2 regions of the Limosilactobacillus agrestimuris genome follow, and region 1 is predicted to be linked to the other one. Evidence: predicted binding sites of a transcription regulator. Region 1 holds the regulator's gene; the other holds the start of a gene.
What was found. Region 1 encodes NrdR, which represses ribonucleotide reductase genes. Its sites were predicted from a motif close to ACACNATATATNGTGT; they were not measured.
Positions count from the first base shown of each region.

Region 2: a site for NrdR is predicted at 9,055-9,070, ahead of nrdH (glutaredoxin-like protein NrdH). Genes of this name have one in related genera too.

Region 1 is NZ_CALPCW010000004.1:77,324-89,188, reverse strand. Features, by position in the region: gene ytpR (YtpR family tRNA-binding protein) at 1-564, shown strand, start outside; gene murC (UDP-N-acetylmuramate--L-alanine ligase) at 608-1,915, shown strand; gene NFR46_RS04210 (Bax inhibitor-1/YccA family protein) at 1,997-2,710, shown strand; gene NFR46_RS04205 (YoaK family protein) at 2,764-3,429, opposite strand; gene polA (DNA polymerase I) at 3,551-6,211, shown strand; gene mutM (DNA-formamidopyrimidine glycosylase) at 6,225-7,067, shown strand; gene coaE (dephospho-CoA kinase) at 7,060-7,665, shown strand; gene nrdR (transcriptional regulator NrdR) at 7,708-8,172, shown strand; gene NFR46_RS04180 (replication initiation and membrane attachment family protein) at 8,190-9,578, shown strand; gene dnaI (primosomal protein DnaI) at 9,575-10,522, shown strand; ribosomal protein L20 leader region at 10,583-10,712, shown strand; gene infC (translation initiation factor IF-3) at 10,755-11,267, shown strand; gene rpmI (50S ribosomal protein L35) at 11,293-11,490, shown strand; gene rplT (50S ribosomal protein L20) at 11,533-11,865, shown strand, end outside.
Region 2 is NZ_CALPCW010000005.1:4,137-16,001, reverse strand. Features, by position in the region: gene NFR46_RS04660 (exopolyphosphatase) at 1-964, opposite strand, end outside; gene NFR46_RS04655 (acyl-[acyl-carrier-protein] thioesterase) at 1,088-1,852, opposite strand; gene rsmI (16S rRNA (cytidine(1402)-2'-O)-methyltransferase) at 1,861-2,727, opposite strand; gene NFR46_RS04645 (DNA replication initiation control protein YabA) at 2,738-3,091, opposite strand; gene holB (DNA polymerase III subunit delta') at 3,103-4,107, opposite strand; gene NFR46_RS04635 (cyclic-di-AMP receptor) at 4,126-4,449, opposite strand; gene tmk (dTMP kinase) at 4,481-5,122, opposite strand; gene NFR46_RS04625 (YaaL family protein) at 5,133-5,384, opposite strand; gene recR (recombination mediator RecR) at 5,388-5,987, opposite strand; gene NFR46_RS04615 (YbaB/EbfC family nucleoid-associated protein) at 5,990-6,298, opposite strand; gene dnaX (DNA polymerase III subunit gamma/tau) at 6,317-8,134, opposite strand; RNA gene ffs (signal recognition particle sRNA small type) at 8,290-8,387, opposite strand; gene tadA (tRNA adenosine(34) deaminase TadA) at 8,413-8,931, opposite strand; gene nrdH (glutaredoxin-like protein NrdH) at 9,173-9,403, shown strand; gene nrdE (class 1b ribonucleoside-diphosphate reductase subunit alpha) at 9,552-11,723, shown strand; gene nrdF (class 1b ribonucleoside-diphosphate reductase subunit beta) at 11,835-11,865, shown strand, end outside.

The sequences.
Region 1 (11,865 bases):
TCAAAGGGAACAGTTACGCAAATTACGAATGCTAAGGATGGTAGCTTGCTTGGCTATAATTTCTTTGATGCAAGTGAACTATTACCTGAATTAAAAGATGAACGGGGTCAGGTATTTTTAAGTGATGATCAAGTCGCAAAATTAAATGCGGCATTAAGTGAAGCTGGCTTTACTGAGAAGTTGACAGCTGATCACACACCAAAGTTCGTTGTTGGTTATGTTGAAAAGATTGAGGATCACCCAAAGTCAGATCACCTTAAAATTACCCAAACCCGTGTAGAAGATGGTAAGACCGTCCAAGTTGTCTGTGGTTCTCCTAACGTTAAGGAACACATTAAGGTTGTTGCTGCTCGTCCAGGTGCAATGATGCCAGATGGTAAGATTATTTGGCCAGGTAAGTTAATGGGAGTTGAGAGTGAAGGAATGCTTTGTGGCTTCCGTGAATTACGGCTAAAGAACGCCCCTGACAAGAAGGGCTTATGGATAATCCCTGATGACTGGCAGGAAACTGGTGAAGCAGTTGACTTTGATCGGGCCAATGCTTACTTCCCAGCCGAAAACTAAATTGTCAATTTATTAATAATTGTTTGTGAAAGGAACCAGATTAATGGATAAGAAGACTTATTATTTTATTGGGATTAAAGGTACAGGAATGGCCTCACTCGCCCGGATTCATCATGATAAGGGAAATGAAGTCTTAGGTTCAGATATTGAAAAGGAAACATTTACGCAAGGCCCACTATTAAAGAACGGGATTAAGATCCTTCCATTTGATTCTGCTAACTTAAAGCCAGGAATGATCGTTATTCAAGGAAATGCGTTTGGAGAAGATCATCCGGAAGTGAAAAGAGCTCATGAACTTGGTTTAACAGTGATGAGCTATCCTGAAGCGGTCGAGAATGAAGTTACTAGTCATACCAGTATTGGGATCGCTGGTGCCCATGGTAAGACAAGCACAACCGCACTTTTAGCTCACGTTCTTGATGGTGTTGAACCAACTAGTTACTTAATTGGTGATGGTGTTGGTAAGGGGAATGCTAAGGATCGTTTCTTTGTTTTTGAAGCTGACGAATACCGGGATCATTTCTTGGCTTATCACCCTGACTATGCAATTATGACCAATATTGATTTTGATCACCCTGACTTCTTTAGGGACATTGATGATGTTCGTGCTTCTTTTGAAACATTTGGAAAGCAAGTTAAGAAGGCAATTTTTGCATGGGGCGACGATGAAAACCTCCGGAAATTAGATGTTGATGTTCCAGTATACTATTACGGAACTGGTGAAAATGATGATTTCCGTGCTGAAAATATTCAACGGACTCCTGCGGGTTCAACTTATGATGCCTACTTTAAGGATCAAAAGTTAGGGACTTTCACGATCCATCTTTATGGTGAACATAGTGTGCTTAATAGCTTAGCAGTAATTGCAGTTGCCTACATGGAACATGTTGATATGGCAGATATTAAGCGCGAATTGGCAAACTTTACCGGGGTTAAGCGTCGGTTCAGTGAAACTGATATTGCTGATGAAACCTTGATCGATGATTATGCTCACCACCCAAGCGAAATCAAGGCTACTATTGATGCTGCACGGCAAAAGTACCCAGATCGCCAAGTAATTGCTGTTTTCCAACCACATACTTACTCACGGTTAGCGGCTTATATTGACGGCTTTGCAGAATCGTTAAGACGAGCAGATAAGGTCTTTGTAACTCCAATCTTTGGTTCAATCCGTGAGCATGCTGGTCATGTTTCAAGTGAAGACCTTGAGGCCAAGATTCCTAACAGTGAAGGAATTGATATGGATACGATGACTAAGCTTCTTCACTATCATGATGCAGTAGTCGTCTTTATGGGTGCTGGTGATATTGAGAAGTATGAAGATAAGTATAAGGAATTATTGAGTAAGTAGCTAAAGGGTTGAAGCTTACCATTAAGTTTGTTATTATTTTTGAAAAGTCAAAGATAGTCAAATTAAAAGGAATGATATTAAATGAATAATTTTTCTGAACAGCCGGGACGTCGGGTTGTTACTGATGCCGCAGGGCTTAATCGGTTTTTAACCCGGATGTACGGTAACATGGTAGTAGCAATTCTGGTTTCCGCGTTTTCTGCCTACTTAACAATGAATACTTTCCGTCAACAAGTTTTCGGTTATTTTGGTGCTCATCCGGGAATGACGTGGATTATCCTCCTATTACCAATTGCTCTGTCAATGGGAATTAGCTTTAGTGCTACAAGAAACCCAGTTGGTGCCTTTATAATGTTGATGTTGATTTCGATCATTTACGGTGTTGAATTTGCATTAATTGCTGGTGTTTACACTGGTGCAAGTATTGCTTCCGCATTTGTTTCGTCGTCAGTTATCTTTATTGTAATGGCAGTTTACGGGACAGTAACAAAGCGAGATTTAACCAAGTTTGGTTCACACGCAATGGCAGCCTTGATTGCTTTAATTATTGCGTACATTATTAACATGTTTCTTCAGAGTCCAGCAATTGCTTATATTTTCTCCTTTATTGCGGTAATTATCTTTACCGTTTTGACTGGATGGGATGCGCAAAAGATGAAGCAGATTTATGTTAATTATGGTGACCAGGTATCAGTTACTGGGTTAGCCGTTTTAGGTGCTCTCCAACTGTACTTAGACTTTGTTAACCTCTTCATCTCACTGTTACAAATTTTTGGGATGAACGATAGAAATTAAAAAAATAAAGCTTGGGAAAACATTTTTGCTTTCCCAAGCTTTTTATTTAACCGTTAATGTTCACGACTCTTTTGGTAGTAGTAAAAGACATCAGTTATGAGGATAATTACAACTGCTACCCAAATTGTTTTCATCCGTAAAAAAGGTTGGATGATCGCTGATGAGATTGCCCCTAAAGTAAATGCTAGTACAACAATAAAATAGTTATAAGCAACTCCTAAGTCACTTTTATTATGGTGATAGACATATTCCATTCCTAAAACTACTGACTTTTTGATATTACCGGTAGTAAATACACTGCTGTAACCTGAACCTTCAATTTTACTAAAAGCAGTATTCACTAATGCAAGACCAAAAGAAACTAGACCAACGGATAGGTAAGTTGGAAAGTCTTCCGGCATTGCTCCAATTAGGATACCAATTAGTAAAATCGGAATAAGGCAAAAGATTCGCCAATATTTGAGGTGATGTTTAAAATAAATTGCGATAATGATACCAATAATATAAAGAATAATTGCCCCGCAACGATCGATGATTCCGGTGACATTATGGTTGACAAGGGCAGCTGCGAGGAAGACGATATTCCCGGTTTGCGCTGCTGCAAGTGTATGCCCACATTGAATATAAGTAAAGGCATCGAGAAAGCCCCCACAAAGGGTCATAATGATTGCAAATAGGCGTGCTTCTTCAGCATGGTGAATGTTAAGTAGTTTATACAAGAGATCCCTTCTTTGATGGCAAGGCTCCTTATAGTATCCTTGGATCCACGAACGATAAACTAACGGTGGTGTCTAATTTTTGGTACAATTTATTAAGAATAAAAGAAGGAGCGGTAATTAAATGGCAAAGCAATTATTATTGATTGACGGTAACAGCATTGTTTTTCGGGCATTTTTTGCGATGCATAACCAGATTGATAAGTTTACTAATAAGGATGGACTGCATACTGCAGCGATTTATGGCTTTAAGTTAATGCTTGATCATGTTTTGGAAAATTTCCATCCTGATGCAGCTTTGGTAGCCTTTGATGCTGGGAAGGTTACTTTTCGAACTAAAATGTATGCCGATTATAAAGGCGGACGAAACAAAACCCCAGAAGAACTAACTGAACAGCTTCCCTATGTTCGTGAATTAGTAAGGGATAGTGGACTGCATAGTTATGAATTAAAAGATTATGAAGCTGACGATATCATTGGTACCCTTGCAAAAGAGGGGGATGAAGCCGGCTATGAAACCTTAATTGTCACAGGTGATCGTGATTTAACTCAATTAGCAAGTGATCACACTACCGTTGCTGTTACCCATAAGGGGGTTACCGACACTGAACATTATACGCCTGAACATGTGAAGGAGAAACTAGGGATTACACCAACCCAAATTATTGATATGAAGGCGTTAATGGGAGATAGCTCGGATAATTATCCTGGCGTTACTAAAATTGGTGAAAAAACAGCAATTAAGTTGGTAAAGCAATTTGGTTCCGTTGAAGGCATTTATAAAAACATCGATCAATTGAAAAAGAGCAAAATGAAAGAACACCTCGTTGAAGAAGAGGAGGTTGCCCGACAATGTAAAACACTAGCAACAATTTTGCGTGATGCACCAATTGATATTAAATTAGCCGATCTGAAATATAATGGTCCCCAAACAGAAAAGCTAATTGATTTTTACCAGAAAATGGATTTCCGTTCTTTCCTAAAGAAGATGAATTTTCTGCCAGATGAACAGAAAGTGGAAATCGCCTCAATTAAATATACAGAATTAACTGCTGATAATCTGGAGCTTGTAACACAGTTAGGTAATCGGGGAAGCTTTTACTTGGAAATGCCTGATGCTAATTACCATACATCACCGTTTGCTGGATTTGTTCTTGGCAACGGGGAGCAGTGGTTGGTAAGTCGTGATCCAGAACTATTAAAGACAAAGCAAGTTCGAGAATGGCTTGCTGATTCGGATATTAAGAAGGATGTCTTTAATGCAAAGGCCCAAATTGTTGGTTTGAATCGTCTCGGGCTTGAATTAAAGGGAATTGATTTCGACTTACTTTTAGCATCCTACCTTTTGAATACAAATGATAATAGTAATGATCTAGGAAAACTCGCCCATGAGCATGAATATACCGATGTACAAACTGATGAGGAAGTTTATGGCAAAGGGGTTAAACGGGCAATTCCGGATGAGGATGAGACGTTCTTCAAACACCTTGCTAATAAAGCACGGACGATTGAAAAATTGCGTTCCCAACTATTTAAGCAATTAGATGAAAATGAACAATTACCACTTTATACTGATATCGAATTACCACTAACTCATGTGTTAGCAAAAATGGAAATTGCTGGTGTGCATGTTAACGCGCAAACGTTAAAGGATATGGGGAGTAAGTTAACTGAGCGATTAGCCGAAATCAAGGAACAGATTTACCAGGAAGCCGGGGAAGAATTTAATATTAATTCCACGAAGCAACTTGGTCAAATCCTTTTTGAAAAATTGAAGTTACCCGTAATTAAGAAGACAAAAACTGGGTATTCAACAGCTGTTGATGTTCTTGAAAAGTTAGCTCCGCAAGCACCAATTGTTGAAAATATCCTTCAATACCGACAAATTTCAAAGTTACAATCGACATATATTAAGGGATTACTGAAGGTAATTCATTCTAGCGACCAGAAGATCCATACTCGCTACCTTCAAACCTTGACCCAAACAGGGCGGCTATCATCCGTTGATCCAAACTTACAAAATATTCCGGTTCGGTTACCTGAAGGACGGCGAATTCGTCGGGCATTTGTTCCTAGTCATGATGGATGGCAAATCTTCTCCTCTGATTATTCACAAGTTGAATTGCGGGTTCTTGCCCATATTACGGGAGACCATAACCTTCAGGAGGACTTTAAAAACGGTGAAGATATCCACGCAAGTACTGCTCGCCGGATCTTTCACTTAAAGCCTGAAGAAAAAATTGACCGAAATATGCGGCGGCGCGCTAAGGCAGTTAACTTCGGGATTGTTTACGGGATTAGTGACTATGGATTGGCCCAACGGATTCATGTTAGTCGGAGTCAGGCACATGAGTTTATCCAAAGTTACTTTAAGGAATTTCCTAAAGTAAAGGACTACATTCACGATACAATTGAATTTGCTCGAGAACATGGCTACGTTGAAACGATTACTCACCGTCGTCGCTATTTACCAGATATTAATGCTAAAAACTTTAGTCGGCGATCATTTTCTGAAAGGACAGCAATGAACACCCCAATTCAAGGAAGTGCTGCAGATATCATTAAGATTGCCATGATTAAAATGCAGGACGAACTTGAAAAGCACCATTTAAAGGCTAAAATGTTACTTCAAATTCATGACGAATTGGTCTTTGAGGCACCAAAGGAAGAAATTCCGGTATTGAGTAAACTAGTTCCAGATGTAATGGATTCTGCTGTGAAACTTTCTGTTCCCCTAAAGGTTGATAGTAAATATGGTGATACTTGGTATGATTTAAAAAAGTAGGGAGGTAGTTAAAATGCCTGAATTACCGGAAGTTGAAACAGTCCGTCGTGGCTTGCTGAAGATTGCAGCTGGCCGAAAAATAAATGGGATTGATGTCCATTATGGTAAAACGATTACGAATGATGTTGAAGAATTTCGCCAATCGTTAATTGGGCAGACTATTGAAACAATTGATCGTCGCGGTAAGTACCTCCTCTTTCGTTTTAGCAATGATTTGACAATGGTTTCTCATTTACGGATGGAAGGAAGCTACTATACTCAACCTGTAAATGCGCCAGTTGATAAACATACTCATGTCGTTTTTAAATTTACTGACGGAACAGAGCTTTGTTATCGGGATACCCGAAAGTTTGGTCGAATGACGTTAGTGAAAACTGGTGAGGAAATGACGGTTGGTGGGTTGAAAACAATCGGCCCTGAACCAACTGTTGCAGATTTTAAGCTTGACTACTTCGAAAAGATTTTACGGCGTAGTCGCGGAAAAATAAAACCATTTTTGCTTAACCAACGGCATGTTGCTGGGCTAGGCAACATCTATGTTGATGAAGTCCTTTGGATGAGTGAAATAAATCCCGAACAGCCGGCCAATACCTTAACGAAGGATCAAATCCAAGTTCTTCATGATAATATTATTAAAGAATTAGCGACGGCAACTAAATATAAGGGAACAACAGTCCATACATTTAAAAATGCATTTGGTGATGCAGGGGCTTTCCAAGAACAATTAAATGCGTATGGTCGCAGTGGCGATCGTTGTCCGCGTTGTGGAACGAAAATGGTTAAGATTAAGGTAAATCAACGTGGAACAACTTTCTGTCCTCACTGTCAGCCATTATTGGAGAATGAAAATGACTAAGATAATAGGACTGACTGGAGGAATTGCAAGCGGTAAATCAACCGTTAGTAACCTATTAAGGTTAAGTGGTTACCCCATAATTGATGCGGATCAAATTACCCGCCAATTACAAGCTGCTCATTCGAAAGGGTGGGAACAATTAATTACGGTATTTGGTAAACAAATTCTTAATCCTGATCAAACATTAAATCGGCAAGCTTTAGGGGCCCTTGTTTTTAACGATCAAGAGAAGCTAGATAAATTGAATATGGTGATGCAACCATTAATTTGTGATGAAATTTGGCGGCAAATAAAGCATTATCAAAAGCAGCATATTCCGTATGTTATTCTTGATATTCCATTACTATTTGAAGCTAATTATGCTAATGACTGTGATCTAGTTATAGTGGTAGTAGTTGATCGACAAACGCAACTTCAGCGTTTGATGCAACGAAATGGTTATTCGCAGTTTGAAGCAGAGCAAAGGATTAATTCGCAGATGTCGTTAGCAAAGAAAAAGAGACTGGCTGATATTGTAATTGATAATAGTGGTAATCGGGATGAATTAAAACGGCAAGTTGCCAACTTGATTGATCAAATGCACCATCATAAGTTATGATAAAATGAAACTTATTTATGAGTAAGTAAGGAGGAAGGGGAATTGCGTTGTCCACACTGTCATAAAAATGGTTCACGTGTTGTAGACAGTCGGCCAAGTGAAGACGGAACTTTTATTAGGCGTCGTCGTGAATGTATTCACTGTGGTTTCAGGTTCACTACCTTTGAGCGGTATGAAGAAACCCCATTGTTAGTAATCAAAAAGGACGGGACGCGTCAGGAGTTTAGTCGGCAAAAGATCCTGAATGGAATTGTTAGATCAGCAGAAAAACGTCCTGTTAGCATGGAGCGTTTAACCAAAGTAACTGATAAGATTGAAAAGGAAGTTCGTAGTCTTGGCGAAAACGAGGTTTCTAGTCAAGTTATTGGTAAATTTGTCATGCAAGAATTAAAAGACGTTGACGAGATTGCTTATATTCGCTTTGCGAGTGTTTATCGGCAGTTTAAGGATGTCGATGCCTTTATGAATGAACTTGAATCAATGATGAAAAGTAATGATAAAAAGTAAAGGGGAACGAGGCCAAAATGACTGAAGCTAAATCAATATTTGATCCAAGTGCTGGATATATTGTTACTGCTAGCTATCGGTGGTCAAACTTTGATGAAAATGTTTTTGACCTTTTTTACCAGCCAATTTTAGGCCCGACTTCTTTTGCAATGTTTCATGCACTGCACTCACAAATGAATGAAAGACCAGTAATTAGTGAGCGACAGCTGCAATCACAATTGTTGATCCAATTAAATGCTGGACGTCATGATGCAGTCGAAGCGGTTCAACGATTAGAGGCTGTTGGGATGTTACGAACCTTTCACCAAACGGACCAACTTGGTGAGTTATTTGTGTATGAACTTCAACCAACAATTACGCCAACTGAATTTATCAATGATAATCTTTTAAGCGTATTACTCTTGGATGCTGTTGGAGAAAGTCGCTTTAAGGAACTAAGAAAGTTTGCAAATCGGTACACGTTAGAAGGTTTTCAATCTTCTCTGAAAGAAATTACGCATAATTTCTTTGATGTTTTTCATGTTGATGAACAGCAAATAACCCATTTGCCAGTGGAAATTAGTTCTGCCCGGAAATCGTTAGTGGACGAAAAGCAACCGATGAAAAAAATAGCTTCTATCAATTTTGATTGGCCAACTTTAGTTCAATTGCTAAGAAACCAACCAATTACTGAAACTGATTTAGATGCTAACCGGGAGTTGATTCAAGTTGAACACCAGCTTTATGGAATAGATGAACCAACAATGGCGCGGTTGCTTACCCAGTCAACAGACTTAGCGACAAACAAAATTCAGTCACGGAGATTAAAAAAGATTATTGCCGAAAAGTATCGGATCGATGCCAAAAAATCCAGTAAAGAAAGTGTTGGGGCAGAAAAAGCAGCAAAATCATTAGTAAGTTTTTCTCAAGAAGAGCAGCAATTGATTGAAACATGTAAGTATTACGCACCGATTACTTTTCTCCAACAATTAAAGCAACAAATGGGAGGCTTTGTAACTTCCGGTGAGCGAGCAATAATTCGGAGCTTGATCCAAGAACAGCAGCTAGATGCAGGAGTAGTGAATGTCCTTTCTTGGTACGTAATTGCATCACTCGAGCGTTCAACTCTTCAGGCAAATTATGTTAACGCAATTGCTAATAACTGGATGCGTGCAGGCGTAGCAACAGCTGAGGAAGCTTTGGAACATATTCACAACTTTAACAATAAGAAAACACAGCAACACTCGAAGCGTTCGGCAAACTATTACCGTCAACGGACCGTAACCGTTCGTGAGGAGATGCCAGCTTGGACTAAAGAGGATGAAAAGAAGAGTGAAAAATCGACACCGGAACAGTTGAATAGGCTTCGTCAGCGGTTGGCAAGGCGGAAAAAGATAAATGGTTCTAAAGGGGATGATGGCAAATGAAGTCATTAAGCAAAACGATGAGTGAAATTATGAAACAGCAGAATTTTGAGCCCGCTTATAAGCAAATGATGAGCCAGGTACTTAAGGATCCAGAAGTTGCCGTATTCCTGAAGAAAAATGCTCAGAGGCTTTCACCACAAGCAATTGATCGTGGCGAGGCTAAACTTTATGAATATTACCATGAAAAGCAGTTGATTAGTAAAGGAACGGCTACAGTAGCTCCTGGTTACTCTCCCCAATTAGTTGTTAATGCAGGTCAGATCGATGTGACATATGTTCCAACTAAAAAGTTAATTGAGCAGCAACACCAAGCCCATATTAAACGGTTAGTATCATCGATTAATATGCCAAAGTTTATTCGTAATGCATCATTTGATCGCTTTTACATTGATGATGCTCACCAGACCGAAACGCGCAATGCGGCTTTAAATGCTGCCTTAGACTTTGTTGAACAGTATTCTACGAGCGATTTTCGTCCGGGATTATATCTTTATGGTCGTTTTGGTGTTGGAAAAACCTACCTTCTAGGAGCAATTGCCAATGAACTTGCACGACAAAAGGGTGTTGCGACAACGATGATGCACTTTCCGAGTTTTGTAGTTGAAATGCGTAATTCAATTAAGAACAATAAATTAGGACAAAAACTAGATGCTGTAAAGAAGGCACCAGTGTTAGTCCTTGACGATATTGGCGCCGATGCAATGACAACTTGGGCTCGTGATGATATTCTTGGCGTAATTTTGGAATACCGGATGCAAGAGGAGTTACCGACATTCTTTAGTTCCAACTTTTCAATGGCAGAGCTTCAGGACCATCTAGCAGTAAACGTCAAAGGTGATTCTGAACCGGTAAAGGCAAGCCGGATTATGGAGCGGATCAAGTTCCTTTCACGTCAATATGAGATGGCTGGAGCTAACTTACGAGAAAAAGGGGGAGAAATCTGAATAGATTTATTGCTTTCCCTTGACATTAGCTGAATGCTTTAGTATTCTAGATAGCGTTGAAAGAAAAAGCAGGAGCACCCGCTTCTCGCCTAGGTGATAAGGATTGCCGGGCTGACGAGTTAAATAAAACAATTTCGGGATTGTTTATTATTAGCGGGGTGTAGGTTGCACTCCGCTTTTTTGCTTGATCTTTCGCTAATAAAATTGGAGGTGCGTTGCCATAGCTCAAGATATGATTGTCAATAACGGTATTCGTGCTCGTGAAGTACGGCTTATTGGTCAAGATGGTGAACAATTAGGAATCAAGTCAAAGCGTGAAGCTTTACAATTAGCTGAAGATGCTAACCTTGATTTAGTTCTGGTCGCTCCAAAGGCTCGGCCAGCTGTTGCCCGGATCATGGATTACGGAAAGTACCGTTACGAAATGCAGAAGAAAGAGCGCGAAGCTCGAAAGAAGCAAAAGACTGTAACGGTTAAGGAAATTCGGTTGAGTCCTTCAATCGATACAAACGACTTTAATGTTAAGTTAAAGCGTGTTCGTAAATTTATCGAAAAGGGCGATAAGGTTCGTGTTTCCTTACGATTCCGTGGTCGTGCTATCACTCATAAGGATATCGGTCGTGACATGATTGAAAGAATGGCCAAAGAAACTGAGGACATTGCAACAGTTGTACAACGACCAAAGATGGAAGGGCGGAGTATTTTCTTAACTCTTGCTCCAGCTGCTGATAAAGCAAAAAATTAATTTAAGAAAGTAGGGAATTTTTCTTATGCCAAAGATGAAGACTAACCGTGCCGCTGCAAAGCGTTTTAAGCGTACTGCTAATGGTGGATTCAAGAGTGCTAACTCATTCACCAGCCACCGTTTCCACGGTAAGACCAAGAAGCAACGTCGTCAATTACGTGGCTTGAGCATGATGGACAAGTCCAACGTAAAACGTTACAAGAAGTTATTACCATTTAAGTAAACTTCGTTCGAAATAAGAAAAAACACGTAGGAGGAATTCAACATGCGAGTTAAAGGTGGAACTGTTACGCGCGCACGTCGTAAGCGCATTATGAAATTAGCAAAGGGTTACCGTGGTTCAAAGCACCGTCTTTTCAAGACTGCTAAGGATCAAGTAATGAAGAGCTACACTTATGCTTTCCGTGACCGGAAGGTTAATAAGCGTAAGTTCCGTGAACTTTGGATTGCCCGGATTAACGCTGCTGCACGTATGAATGACATTAGCTACAGCAAGTTAATGCACGGTATGAAGTTAGCTAACATTGACATCAACCGTAAGATGTTGGCTGATTTGGCTGTTAACGATGCTGAAGCATTTAAGGCAATCGTTGATGAA
Region 2 (11,865 bases), on a different contig from region 1:
CAATATTATCTGCCGATGTCCGGATCATGTTATTTACAGTAGCCCGTGAAGTGTCATTATTCGTTGCAATCCCGTTTGAAATTCCATCCATGATAGAAAGGTTAGTAACGTATAGGTTTGTCGGGTTAATCAATTCTGACACCCGGGTAATTACTAGGTAAGTAGGAAGAGTGTACTCATTACGGGCAGCCGTCAAATCAATATCGTTATTGTACATGTACCGATCTTGAGGAATTAACAGGTGGTTAAACGTTTCTTGGAACTTCTTCCGGTCAATCTCACCAATTTTTTGGTGCTTTCCAATATACCGTTTACTTAATGATAGCGCGTTTTGCACGATCATTGTCGTCCTCTTATGCTGAGTCAATTCAGGAGCTAAATAGCCGAGTTTACTGCCAATATAATCCTGAATAATCTCTGTCGGGTTAGTCGTTGTCTGGCGTAACTGGTTAACTAGCCGGTGAATCTGTGCTCCGCCAAGATCAATTTCCCATGAGGTTTCAAAATTACCATGGTGGAAGAATGTTAATGTGGAACTATCTAAACCAATACTTAAAATATATAAGTTATGTTTACTTAACTCTCTAAATTTTGGCAATTGATCCACGATATAACTCATCGACTGGGCCATTAGTTGGTTATTATTTAACCATTCAATCTGTAACCCAGTTCGAACTTTTAACTGATCACCAACATAACTAGCGGTAACGCTATCCATATCTTCATAAGCGCCATAGAACTTAACGTTATCAACATGATAATCATTGATTAGTTCCTTAAATCCCTCAATATTATCAGTGATTGCCGCCATATTTTTGCTATAGTTGGCAGTTTTACCGTCTTCACCAATATCAAATAATCCAGAGCGAACATCATTGATCACTTTAAGACTTGGGAGCTCAATAATCCGTAAGAAAATCTGATCCGGTTGTAAGTAGATTACTGCCGTTAACGAACTTTTCATTCTAATCACCCCTCAAAGTTTTTCCATTTTAAGTCTACCATTTATAAAAGAAAAGGGAGTCCTAAAAAGGCCCAGAATGAACTGAAAATCATTCTGGGCCTTTTTGAAAGATTACAATTTATGTTAATCAGCAGTCTTCTCCCACTCAAACTCTGCTGTTGTACAGAGAACATCATTATTTTTAATTCGGTGAAGACTAGTGAGGGGCGTTGGCATAAAGAACTCGCTATCAATATCATGATCAGCACGAACTTCTTGGTGATATTGAATTACAAATGATTTAAGTCGGTGAGTCGTTAAGAATTTCTCGCCAAGTGGATCCAACAGCCAATCAAAATAGCGCGCATTATTGACATGGTGATTCCCATCTAAATCATAGTAACGAACGTGGTATTGCTTACTTGACAGCTCAGCACCTTCAGGGATTTGTTTTGGTCGCCGTCCCCGTAGTACTCGCTTAACCTCTGGCGCCTGGTAAGGAGTGATTAACTTAGGGGGAATTGATTCAATTTTTCGGCTAGTTAAGTTCATGAAAACTAATGAAGATTTTATCCGGGCATATTCTTTTTGACCATCCTGATCGCGAAGCCAATACTCACGAGTTGCAAAGAAGCGGTTATACCCCAACGCACGTGTTCCAAGGATAACAGTATTCCCAATTTTTAGGGACTGAAGATCGAGCTTTCCTTCAAAGCTTGCAATCACCCACGTACCGCCAGTGGCTTGGACAGTTTTTTGATTTAGCCCCAATTCATTACTCTGTTCATCTGCTACCACAGAAAGCATACTCATTACCATACTTAGAATTGGGTGCCCTTGTTCATCACATTCATAATAAGTTAATTGGTGTGGCATTTCATATTCCCGTGCTGACTGTTGTAATTTCATTTTTACTCCTAAATATTATGGTACTGCTTATATAATTCTTGCCGGTTAAGTTTATTTTTCTTTGCAATTAGTTTAATCGCCGCATTAGTAGATAGGCCCTCACTAATTGCCCGATCAATTTGTTCAATTGGGGTCCCAGCTTCATCCTGTTTTTCATCCTCATCAGGATGTGGATTTCCTGCAACCAGGACAACGTATTCCCCTCGTGGTTGGTGATCCGTGTAAAACTCACTTGCCTCAGCTAAACTTCCCCGACTAAACTCCTCATAACGCTTAGTTAGTTCACGTGCTAAGACAACTTGCCGTCCATCCCCCAATACTTCAGCCATTGTTTTCAACGTCTTTTTTAACCTATGAGGGGCTTCATAAAAAATCATGGTTTCGGGACGATTCCGTAACTGCTCTAGTTCTTGAACCTGTTGCTGGTGCTTCCGTTCAAGAAAGCCATAGAAATAGAAGGGTTGTGGGACAAGCCCAGACGCAATTAATGCTGTGAGACCGGCATTAGCACCTGGCAACGGAACGACTGGAATGCCTTCCTTTACCGCTGCAGCAACCAGTTCTTTTCCGGGATCAGAAATCGACGGCATACCGGCGTCACTACATTGGGCAATTGTTATCCCACCCTTCAGCTTCTCAATTAACTCTGGGATCCGTTGTTCAGTATTATGCTCATGAAAACTAATTTCAGGAGTATGAATATCAAAATGATTCAATAATTGCTGGGTATGCCGAGTATCCTCGGCCGCAATCAAGTCAGCATCCTTCAATACCTTAACTGCCCGAAATGTCATATCATCTAAATTACCGATTGGCGTCGGAACAAGGTACAATGTTCCCGCGTCCTGATTCTGAAAACTACTAACCTGCTGCATATTCTTCTCCCTACTTAATTGGTGGTTGTTCATGACCAAAAATTGTGTCTAAACAAAAAGTACATGATTCATTTTGTTCAAGCCGCTTACCAAAATACTCACTACAAACGTGAAAACCTTGTTGGTAAAGCTTCTTTAAATTCTCCCGTGAACCGGAAAGATGATCATCATCATGCTTTGGTTGATGCATCTTCTTTAACATCGTCCGCAGATGATCGTTTTCAATCGAAAGTTCAGCATTAGTTTCCATTAACTCTGTTACCTGGGCCTGGAGTTGTTCCATATTGGCAACTAAATCATGCGTTTGCTTAGTCACCTGAGCGAAACGATCATAAATACTATCTGGATTACTATGTTCACTCATTGCCATTCCTCCTATGCCAAAAGTACTTGAACGATCTTAATTGTTAACTGTTCTGCAATATTTTGAAAGGACATATTTTGATCTAGCAGGTGACGACTAGTCAATGTTTCCTGACTAATTGCCAATAACGCTCTCACCGAATAATTATTTGCAGTAACGGTCAATAGCTCCTGATCCTGCAAAAAGTGCAGATCTTGTTCAGCAGTTATTCCGTTAGCAATTAATAAAGTATCCCGCCAAATCAACGCCATCAGGTCAAGAATCAGCTGTTGCTTTTGCCGATCAGTTGCTAACTTAACAATTTCAGTCTGAACATCAACGAAGCCCAACATATTAGCCTTGCTTGTATGACGATACCACAGTGAGATCGCTGTAATTGCCTGCTTTAACCAATCATCTTTTCGCCACTCCATAACCTCACTTACAGAGTCAGTTAAACCAAGCGCAACTGTTCTTTCAGTCCGGGGAACCTCCTTTTTTGCCAATGCCTTTTCCAGCTCAGCCCGTGACAATGGCTGGAGTTCAATCACCTGGGTTCGAGAACGAATCGTTGGCAAGACGGCACTCTTATTCGTGGTTAGCATCAGGATGTAGATTCCTGGGCCGGGTTCTTCAATGAACTTCAATAAACTATTGGCAGCATTATTCGTCATTTTTTCGGCATCATGAATTATAAAAAGCTTTTTGTTACCTTCAACGGCACTCTTAGTAAATTCATCCTTTAAATGACGAATTTCATCAACTTTAATCTGTCGACCCTCCGGTTTAGCAATCACGACGTCAGGGTGGTTACCGCTTAAGATTCGTTGACATTCTGGACAAGTAAGATCGGGTTCACCATTTTGGAGGTTGAGACAAAAGAGCCGTAACGCCAGCCACTTAGCTAGCTGACTTTTTCCTGACCCGGTTGGACCAACGAAAAGATACGCATGTGCTAACTCGTGGTTCTTGATTACTGTTTGCAACTGCCTAACAATTAAAGGCTGCAAACTTTCTGCCTGCAATTGGTCAGCCACTTATCTTCACCTGCTTAATTAGAACTTATGGAATTGGTCGACTGGCATTACAAAAACAGTTGCTCCACCAACTTGAACGTTAACTGGGAATGCTGAACCTCCTTCAACATCCATGTGCATTTGGGAGGTAACATACTGTTCACGGGATTTAGCATTCTTCTTGATGATGTCAAGAACTTCTTGAACTCGTTCATCTTCGACACCAATTAAGAATGTTGCGTTTCCTTCACGAAGAAACCCACCAGTTGTGGAAAGCTGTGTCATTTGAATATGGTTGCTGGCAAACGCTTTGCGGAGCCGATTACTGTCCTTTGATTGGACAATTGCAATAATCATTTTCATAATAAATCACCTTTCTTTGGATACCGTAAACTTAAAATAAATCATTAAACTTAGCATGAATTGTTTGTTTAACGTCAGCAATTACCTTTACTAACGGTTGACTAGCATCGATTAACTTAATTCTATCTGAATTTTCACGTTGAAGGCGGAGGAAAGATTCACGAACTGTTTTATGAAAACTTAGTTGCTCCTCATCTAGGCGGTTAACTTGATCAGCACGGTGTTCAGCAATTCGACGGAGCCCAATTTCAGATTCAACGTCAAGGTAAATTGTTAAATCAGGTAGGAGCCCATCAATTGCAAACTGGTTAACATCCCAAATTTTCTTTTCCCCAAGATGTCGGCCAGCGCCTTGATAAGCAATTGAACTGTCGACATAACGATCACAGAGGATCACTTTACCATCCTTTAACCCAGGAATAATTTCTGAAACAATATGCTGACGCCGAGCAGCAGCAAATAATAATGCTTCGGTTCGTCCATCCATATCCGTATTCTGGTCATCAAACAGTACTCGACGAATTTGCTCTGAGATATGATTACCACCTGGCTCACGGGTATACATTACTCGTGATTTACCTAACTGCTTTTCTAAATCAGCTTGAATTGCGTTAATTACACTCGTCTTTCCCGCACCATCTGGTCCTTCAAATGAAATAAATTTTCCTGTCATTATCCTCTTCCTAACGATCAACTACGCCCCGGTTCATTTTACCGTGCACCTTAAATTCCCGTGCAATTCGGTAAAGGTACAGGTATTTCTGCTCCTGTAAACGAGTTCGGTAATGTAATTCCGTACTTGCGTTTGCTTCATAAACCGCTCGTTCTGTTTCCTTAGCGTGGTCCCAGCTTGCCTTTGTTTCGTAAATTAAATTTAGCAAGCGTTGGTCACGTTCTTGCTTTACTGCTTCTTTATTTCGATGACGAAAAAGCATTAATTACATCTCCGTTCGTCCTTGAACCGCCTTAAATAAGGTTACTTCGTCTGCGTAATTAATATCAGCACCAACGGAAAGGCCATGAGCTAGCCGGGTTACCTTGATCCCCGCTGGCTTGATAAGTCGTGCTAAGTAACTAGCAGTCAATTCACCATCGGATGATGCATTAGTTGCAATGATAACCTCTTTAGTCTCGTCATCCTTTTTCAGGCGATTCAAAAGACTAGTAATATTGATATCTTCTGGGCCCGTCCCGGCAACAGGAGATATTACCCCATTCAATACGTGGTACAAGCCATGGTATTCGTGCATTCGTTCCATTGCCATAACATCTTGTGACTGTTCGACCACTAAGATTTGTGAACGATCACGAGTCTTATCTCGACAAATCGGACATGGATCATCTTCAGTAATATTGCCGCAAACACTACAACTATGAAGATCACGTTTTGCTGATAGTAATGACTTGGCAAAGTTTGTAACGTCATCATCCTGCATTGTTAGCGTATAAAAAGCTAGCCGGGTAGCTGTCTTTTGACCAATACCCGGTAGTTTTGTATAACTTTCAATTAACTTTGCCAGTGGTTCTGGATACTGCACTCTTACATCCCCAAGCCACGAGTGTACTTACCCAAAGTACTTTGGGTAGCATCATTGACCTTCTTCATCCCGTCATTAACAGCAGCTAGCACAAGATCAGAAAGCATGTCAATATCATCTGGGTCGACTGCTTCTGGCTTAATCTTCAAGTCTACCAACTTGTTATCACCAGTAAAAGTTGCGGTTACCATCCCATCTGGTGCTTGACCAACGAATTGTTGCTTAGCAAGTTCCTCGTGTTCAGCCATCATTTTCTTTTGCATTTCCTTAGCTTGCTTTACCATTTGTTGCATATTCATACCATTCATCATAATTTATCATTCCTCTTTTTAATTATTTTCTACTTTAACAATATCACTACCGAATAATTTTTGAGCAGTCACTACCAGATCTTTTTGAGTTTCCGATTGTGGCTCTTGACTTGGTGCCTGCTCAGCCGGTGCATCCTCTTGTACCGGTGAATTAGCATTGGCCGGAGCAGATTGCTGCTTGTTATCCGGATGTGCCGTCTGGGCGCCCTTTCCTAGGCCATGACTCTGGATGTATTCTTGGCGAATCCGTGGCCACTGGTCCTTTGGCACAAAGACAACTTTTCGTTCATCACCGCTTAACCTTTGCAGTCCCTCTTCCATTGCCTTTATTAAGGCGTCATCATCAGTTGCTTGTTGGAAAAGGAAGGCATAGTCAAACGCCACTATAATCCCATCTGGACTAGCAGCTACCGGTTGGGAAACATGGAGTAACGACCGCTGCGGGACGCTCAACATGTTTAACATATCTCCCCAGAGATCTTTTATCTTAATAAGATCCTGACGGGTAGCGGCACCAAGAACTGGGTAAACTTGGTGTAAGTTTACCTGGATCTTTCGTGACTTGACACGTGGCTGTTCCTTAACAGGTTGAGGACTCTTCTGTACTGACCTGTTAACTACTCCACCATCTTCACGAAGCTTCTTAACGGTTTGCTGAAGTGCTTGGACCTGGGCCTGAAGTTTATCAACTTCTGCCTGATTTGCACTACTTGTTTGTACCTGTGGCGCTTCATTAGTTGGCTTTTGCTCAAGGACAGGTTGCGATAGCTTAACTGTCAGCACTTCCAAATAAACATCTGGATGGGTTGTAAACCGCATTTCCATTTGAATATTATTTAAGTCATCAATCATCCGGTAAAGGGTTGTTGAGGAAGCAGCCTTACTTAATTCCGCAAAATCCTCATCCTTTAGTCCCGTACTCTCAACATTTATTAATTTTGGTGATTCTTGGTACAACAGGATATCCCGAATAAACGAAATTAAATCTTCAATAAAACGCTGACCATCTTTCCCCTCACTAAGGATCTCCTTCATCGTTTCGAGCGCTGGAGCACTTTGGTTCTGACAAACTTCTAGAAAATACTTCTTCAAAAGTTGCTTAGTAACGCTTCCTGTTACTAATAGGGCATCATCAAGTTTAACCTGGTTATCACTAAAGGAAAGCACTTGATCAAGGATACTCAAGGCATCCCGCATTCCACCCTCAGCGGCGTTTGCAATTACCCATAATGCTTTCTCGTCATACTCAACTTTTTTCTGGTCAAGAATATACTTCATCCGTTCAAACGAATCGGTCGCAGAAATCCGGCGAAAATCAAATCGTTGAACCCGTGAAATAATCGTCAGTGGAATCTTATGTGGCTCCGTTGTTGCCAAAATAAAGATCACGTTAGCAGGTGGCTCTTCCAACGTCTTAAGTAGGGCATTAAAGGCTCCAGTTGAAAGCATATGAACTTCATCAATAATATAAACCTTATAGTCTGCCTGTGTTGGTGCATACTTTGCTTTATCACGAATATCACGAATTTCCTCTACACCATTATTTGATGCAGCATCAATTTCAATGACATCGTTTAACTGACCATTTGTGATTGCTTTGCAGGTGTCACACTCATTGCATGGCTCACCATCTTGAGAGTGATGACAATTAACTGCCTTAGCAAATATTTTAGCCGCAGAAGTCTTCCCAGTACCCCGTGGCCCAGCGAAGAGGTAGGCATGACTAATTTGGTGAGTAATAATGGCGTTTTTTAGCGTTCGCGTTACGACTTGTTGACCAACCATGTCATCAAAGCATTGTGGACGCCATACACGGTATAATGCCTGGTAACTCATTAATCAGCTTCCTTTCCGTAATTTTAATGCTTCTTAATATTATACTAGCTTTTAACGAAAGAAAAATCATTTAAGTTAATTTAATTCAAATTAAAATTTCTCCCTAAAAGAATTAAAGAGGCCAGGGAAGTAAATCCCTGACCTCATAATTAATTATCAAAAAAACTTAGAGCACAAGATACATCAAACTTAGTGCTGCTTCCTTCCGGACCTGACACGGTTCGTAAGCATACCCTTGCTCTAAGGCCTTACGGCAAATAATATAATACAACACTTACCTAAGAATTACCAGCCTTTTTCCTTTTGCGGGCTAATTTTCGTTTTTTCCTAACTGCCCGGAAAAAATCCTTGAGCATTTGACTGCATTGTTCACCAAGAACACCTGAAGTTACGTAAACCTGGTGATTTAACCGGTCATCATTAAGTAAATGATACAAACTATCAACGGTCCCTGCCTTCGGATCGGATGCCCCATAAAAGACATTGCGAATACGGGAATTAACAATTGCACCGCTACACATCATACATGGCTCAAGGGTAACATAAAGATCGCAATCTTCAAGTCGCCAACTATGAAGGTAGGAGCATGCCTCCATAATCGCTAACATCTCAGCATGGTACGTAACATCCTGAAATTTCTCACGCATATTATGACCACGTCCAATTATTTTTCCCTGATAAGTTACTACCGCACCAATAGGGACCTCATCTAGCAGTTCTGCTTTTTTTGCTTCAGCAATCGCTGCCCGCATGAACTTCACTTGTTCTTCTTGGGGAATTGCTACTCTTTCCCTCATTAAAATTCTCCTTTTAACTTCGTAAATTCATTTTTTCAGTGTATAATAATCAAGTTGTTGTTCAATCTATCATTTATCATAAAATAAATCAAAAAGTTTCACGTACCTTATCGCCTATCTTCTGTGCTATATATTGTGTTTCACCTTTTACTGTCACACAATATATGGCACTTTTTCATTGATTTTTTACAAAATATCGCTATACTAGAGAACATCAAATAAGACGAGTGAGGGGATCAAAATGGTTACTTTGTTTTCCAAAAATAACTGCATCCAATGCAAGATGACAAAGAAGTTCTTAAAGGCTCACAATATTAATTTCGTTGAACACAATATTGACGAACAACCTGAATTCATTAAAAGCTTGAAGTCAGAAGGCTTTATGGCAACCCCAGTTGTTAAATTACCAAACGGGAATGCCTTTTCCGGCTTTCGCCCTGATGAATTAAATAAGTTAACTCAAGCTATTTAAAGGATCTAATCGCATGACTATTCAGGTTTCATTAATCTTGTTGAAATTTGAATAACTTTTAGAGTGGTTAGTGATAGAAATTATTTTTATCGCAACCACTTTTTTTATTCGCTATTTTTATAAACCTAAGAGAAAGTGAGAAGTAAACATGGCACTGTCCGATATTGATTTAACACAGGTTAAGTACTACGACCTCAATAATGAAGTAAATATCCCAAAGAATGGCAAAATCCAATTAGATAAGGATCAAGCCGCTCTGGAAGACTTTATTGAAAATAACGTCAAGCCAAATACCAAGCAATTCTCTTCCGTCACTGAGCACTACAAGTGGCTAGAAGAAAATGACTATATTGAAGATGGTTTTATGGATAAGTATAGTAATGCTTTCATTGAAAAACTGTACGACTATTTAAAAAAGCAAAACTTTCATTTTCATTCATTTATGGCAGCTTACAAATTCTACGCCCAGTACGCATTGCGGACTGATGATAAAGAATACTACCTGGAAAACTATATCGACCGGGTTGCGATGAATGCTCTTTATTTAGCAAATGGTGATGAAGAATTGGCAATGATCTTAGCTGACGAAATCATTCACCAGCGTTACCAACCAGCTACACCGACTTTCTTAAATGTTGGCCGGAAGCGCCGGGGAGAATTCGTTTCCTGCTTTGCAATCCAACCAACTGATAACATGAATACAATTGGCCGGACCATCAACTCAGCCCTCCAGCTTTCTAAAATTGGGGGTGGTGTTGGGATTAACCTTAGTAATCTCCGTGAGGCTGGTGCACCAATTAAGAAGATCGAACATGCCGCTAGTGGTGTTGTACCGGTAATGAAACTCCTTGAAGACAGTTTTTCTTACTCCAACCAGTTGGGTCAACGGCAGGGTGCCGGTGTTGTTTACCTTAGTGTCTTTCACCCCGACATCATTGAATTCTTAGGTGCCAAGAAGGAAAATGCCGATGAAAAAATCCGTCTAAAGACTCTCTCTCTCGGGGTTACCGTTCCCGATAAGTTCTATGAATTAGTTGAAAAAGATGAGGACATGTACCTTTTCAGTCCCTATGACGTTGAACGAGTTTACGGTAAACCATTCTCATATATTGATATTACTAAAGAATACGACAATATGGTCGCTAACGATGAGATCCACAAGAAAAAGCTCAATGCTCGTGATCTTGAGGATGAAATTAGTAAACTTCAACAAGAATCCGGTTACCCTTACATCATTAATATCGATACCGTTAACCGGGATAACCCGATTGATGGAAAGATCGTGATGAGTAATCTATGTTCAGAGATTGCCCAAGTTCAAACACCATCTGTTGTTGCGGATGACCAAAGCTACAAAACTCTGGGTACCGATATCAGTTGTAACCTTGGTTCAACCAATATTGCAAACATGATGAATACGCCAGATTTTGGTCGTTCAATTCGAGCAATCGTTCGGGGACTCACTAGGATCAGTGATGTAGAAAGTCTCGACGTTGTTCCTTCAATTAAGAAGGGAAATGATCTTAGTCACTCAATCGGTCTAGGTGCAATGGGCCTTCACGGTTACCTGGCCAAAAATCACATTCAATATGGTAGTCCTGTCGCCGTAGAATTCACTAGTGTTTACTTTATGCTGCTCAATTACTGGTCATTAGTTGCTTCTAATGAAATTGCTAAAGAACGTCAGGAAACGTTCCATAACTTTGAAAAGAGTGCCTATGCCGACGGTTCTTACTTTGACAAGTACGTAACTAAAGATTGGGAACCACAGTCTGATCTGGTTAAAAAGCTCTTTGCTAATATCCACATTCCAACAATTGATGACTGGAAGCAACTAAAGGAAGACGTGATGAGAGACGGGCTTTATAATGAATACCGGCTTGCGGTTGCGCCAAATGGTTCAACTTCCTACATTAATGATTCGACAGCTAGCCTTACCCCAATCATTAATCGGGTTGAGGAACGGCAAGAAAAGATGATCGGGAAAATTTACTACCCAGCACCATACCTCTCCAATGATACAATGCCTTACTACCGTTCTGCTTACGATATGGACATGCGGACTGTAATTGATACCTATGCAGCTGCACAACAACACGTCGATCAATCCCTTTCTTTGACCCTCTTTGTTCGGTCAACAATGCCAGAAGGCCTTTATGAATGGAAGAATGGGCGGACAAATAAGATGACTACTCGTGATCTCAATATTTTACGTCACTACGCTTACAAGAAGGGGATCAAGTCAATTTACTACGTCCGGACATTTACCGACGACAATGATGAAATTGGTGCAAACCAATGTGAAAGCTGTGTTATCTAACCGGGGATTAAATTGATTTTCGGCTTAATGATTGCTAAACTTACTTTTATATGAATTTAAAAAATTCACGTCTTAAATAATTGTTTTGATTGTGAATAAGGAGCCTAATAAATGAAGCTTGAAGAATACAAACCTTTGACAG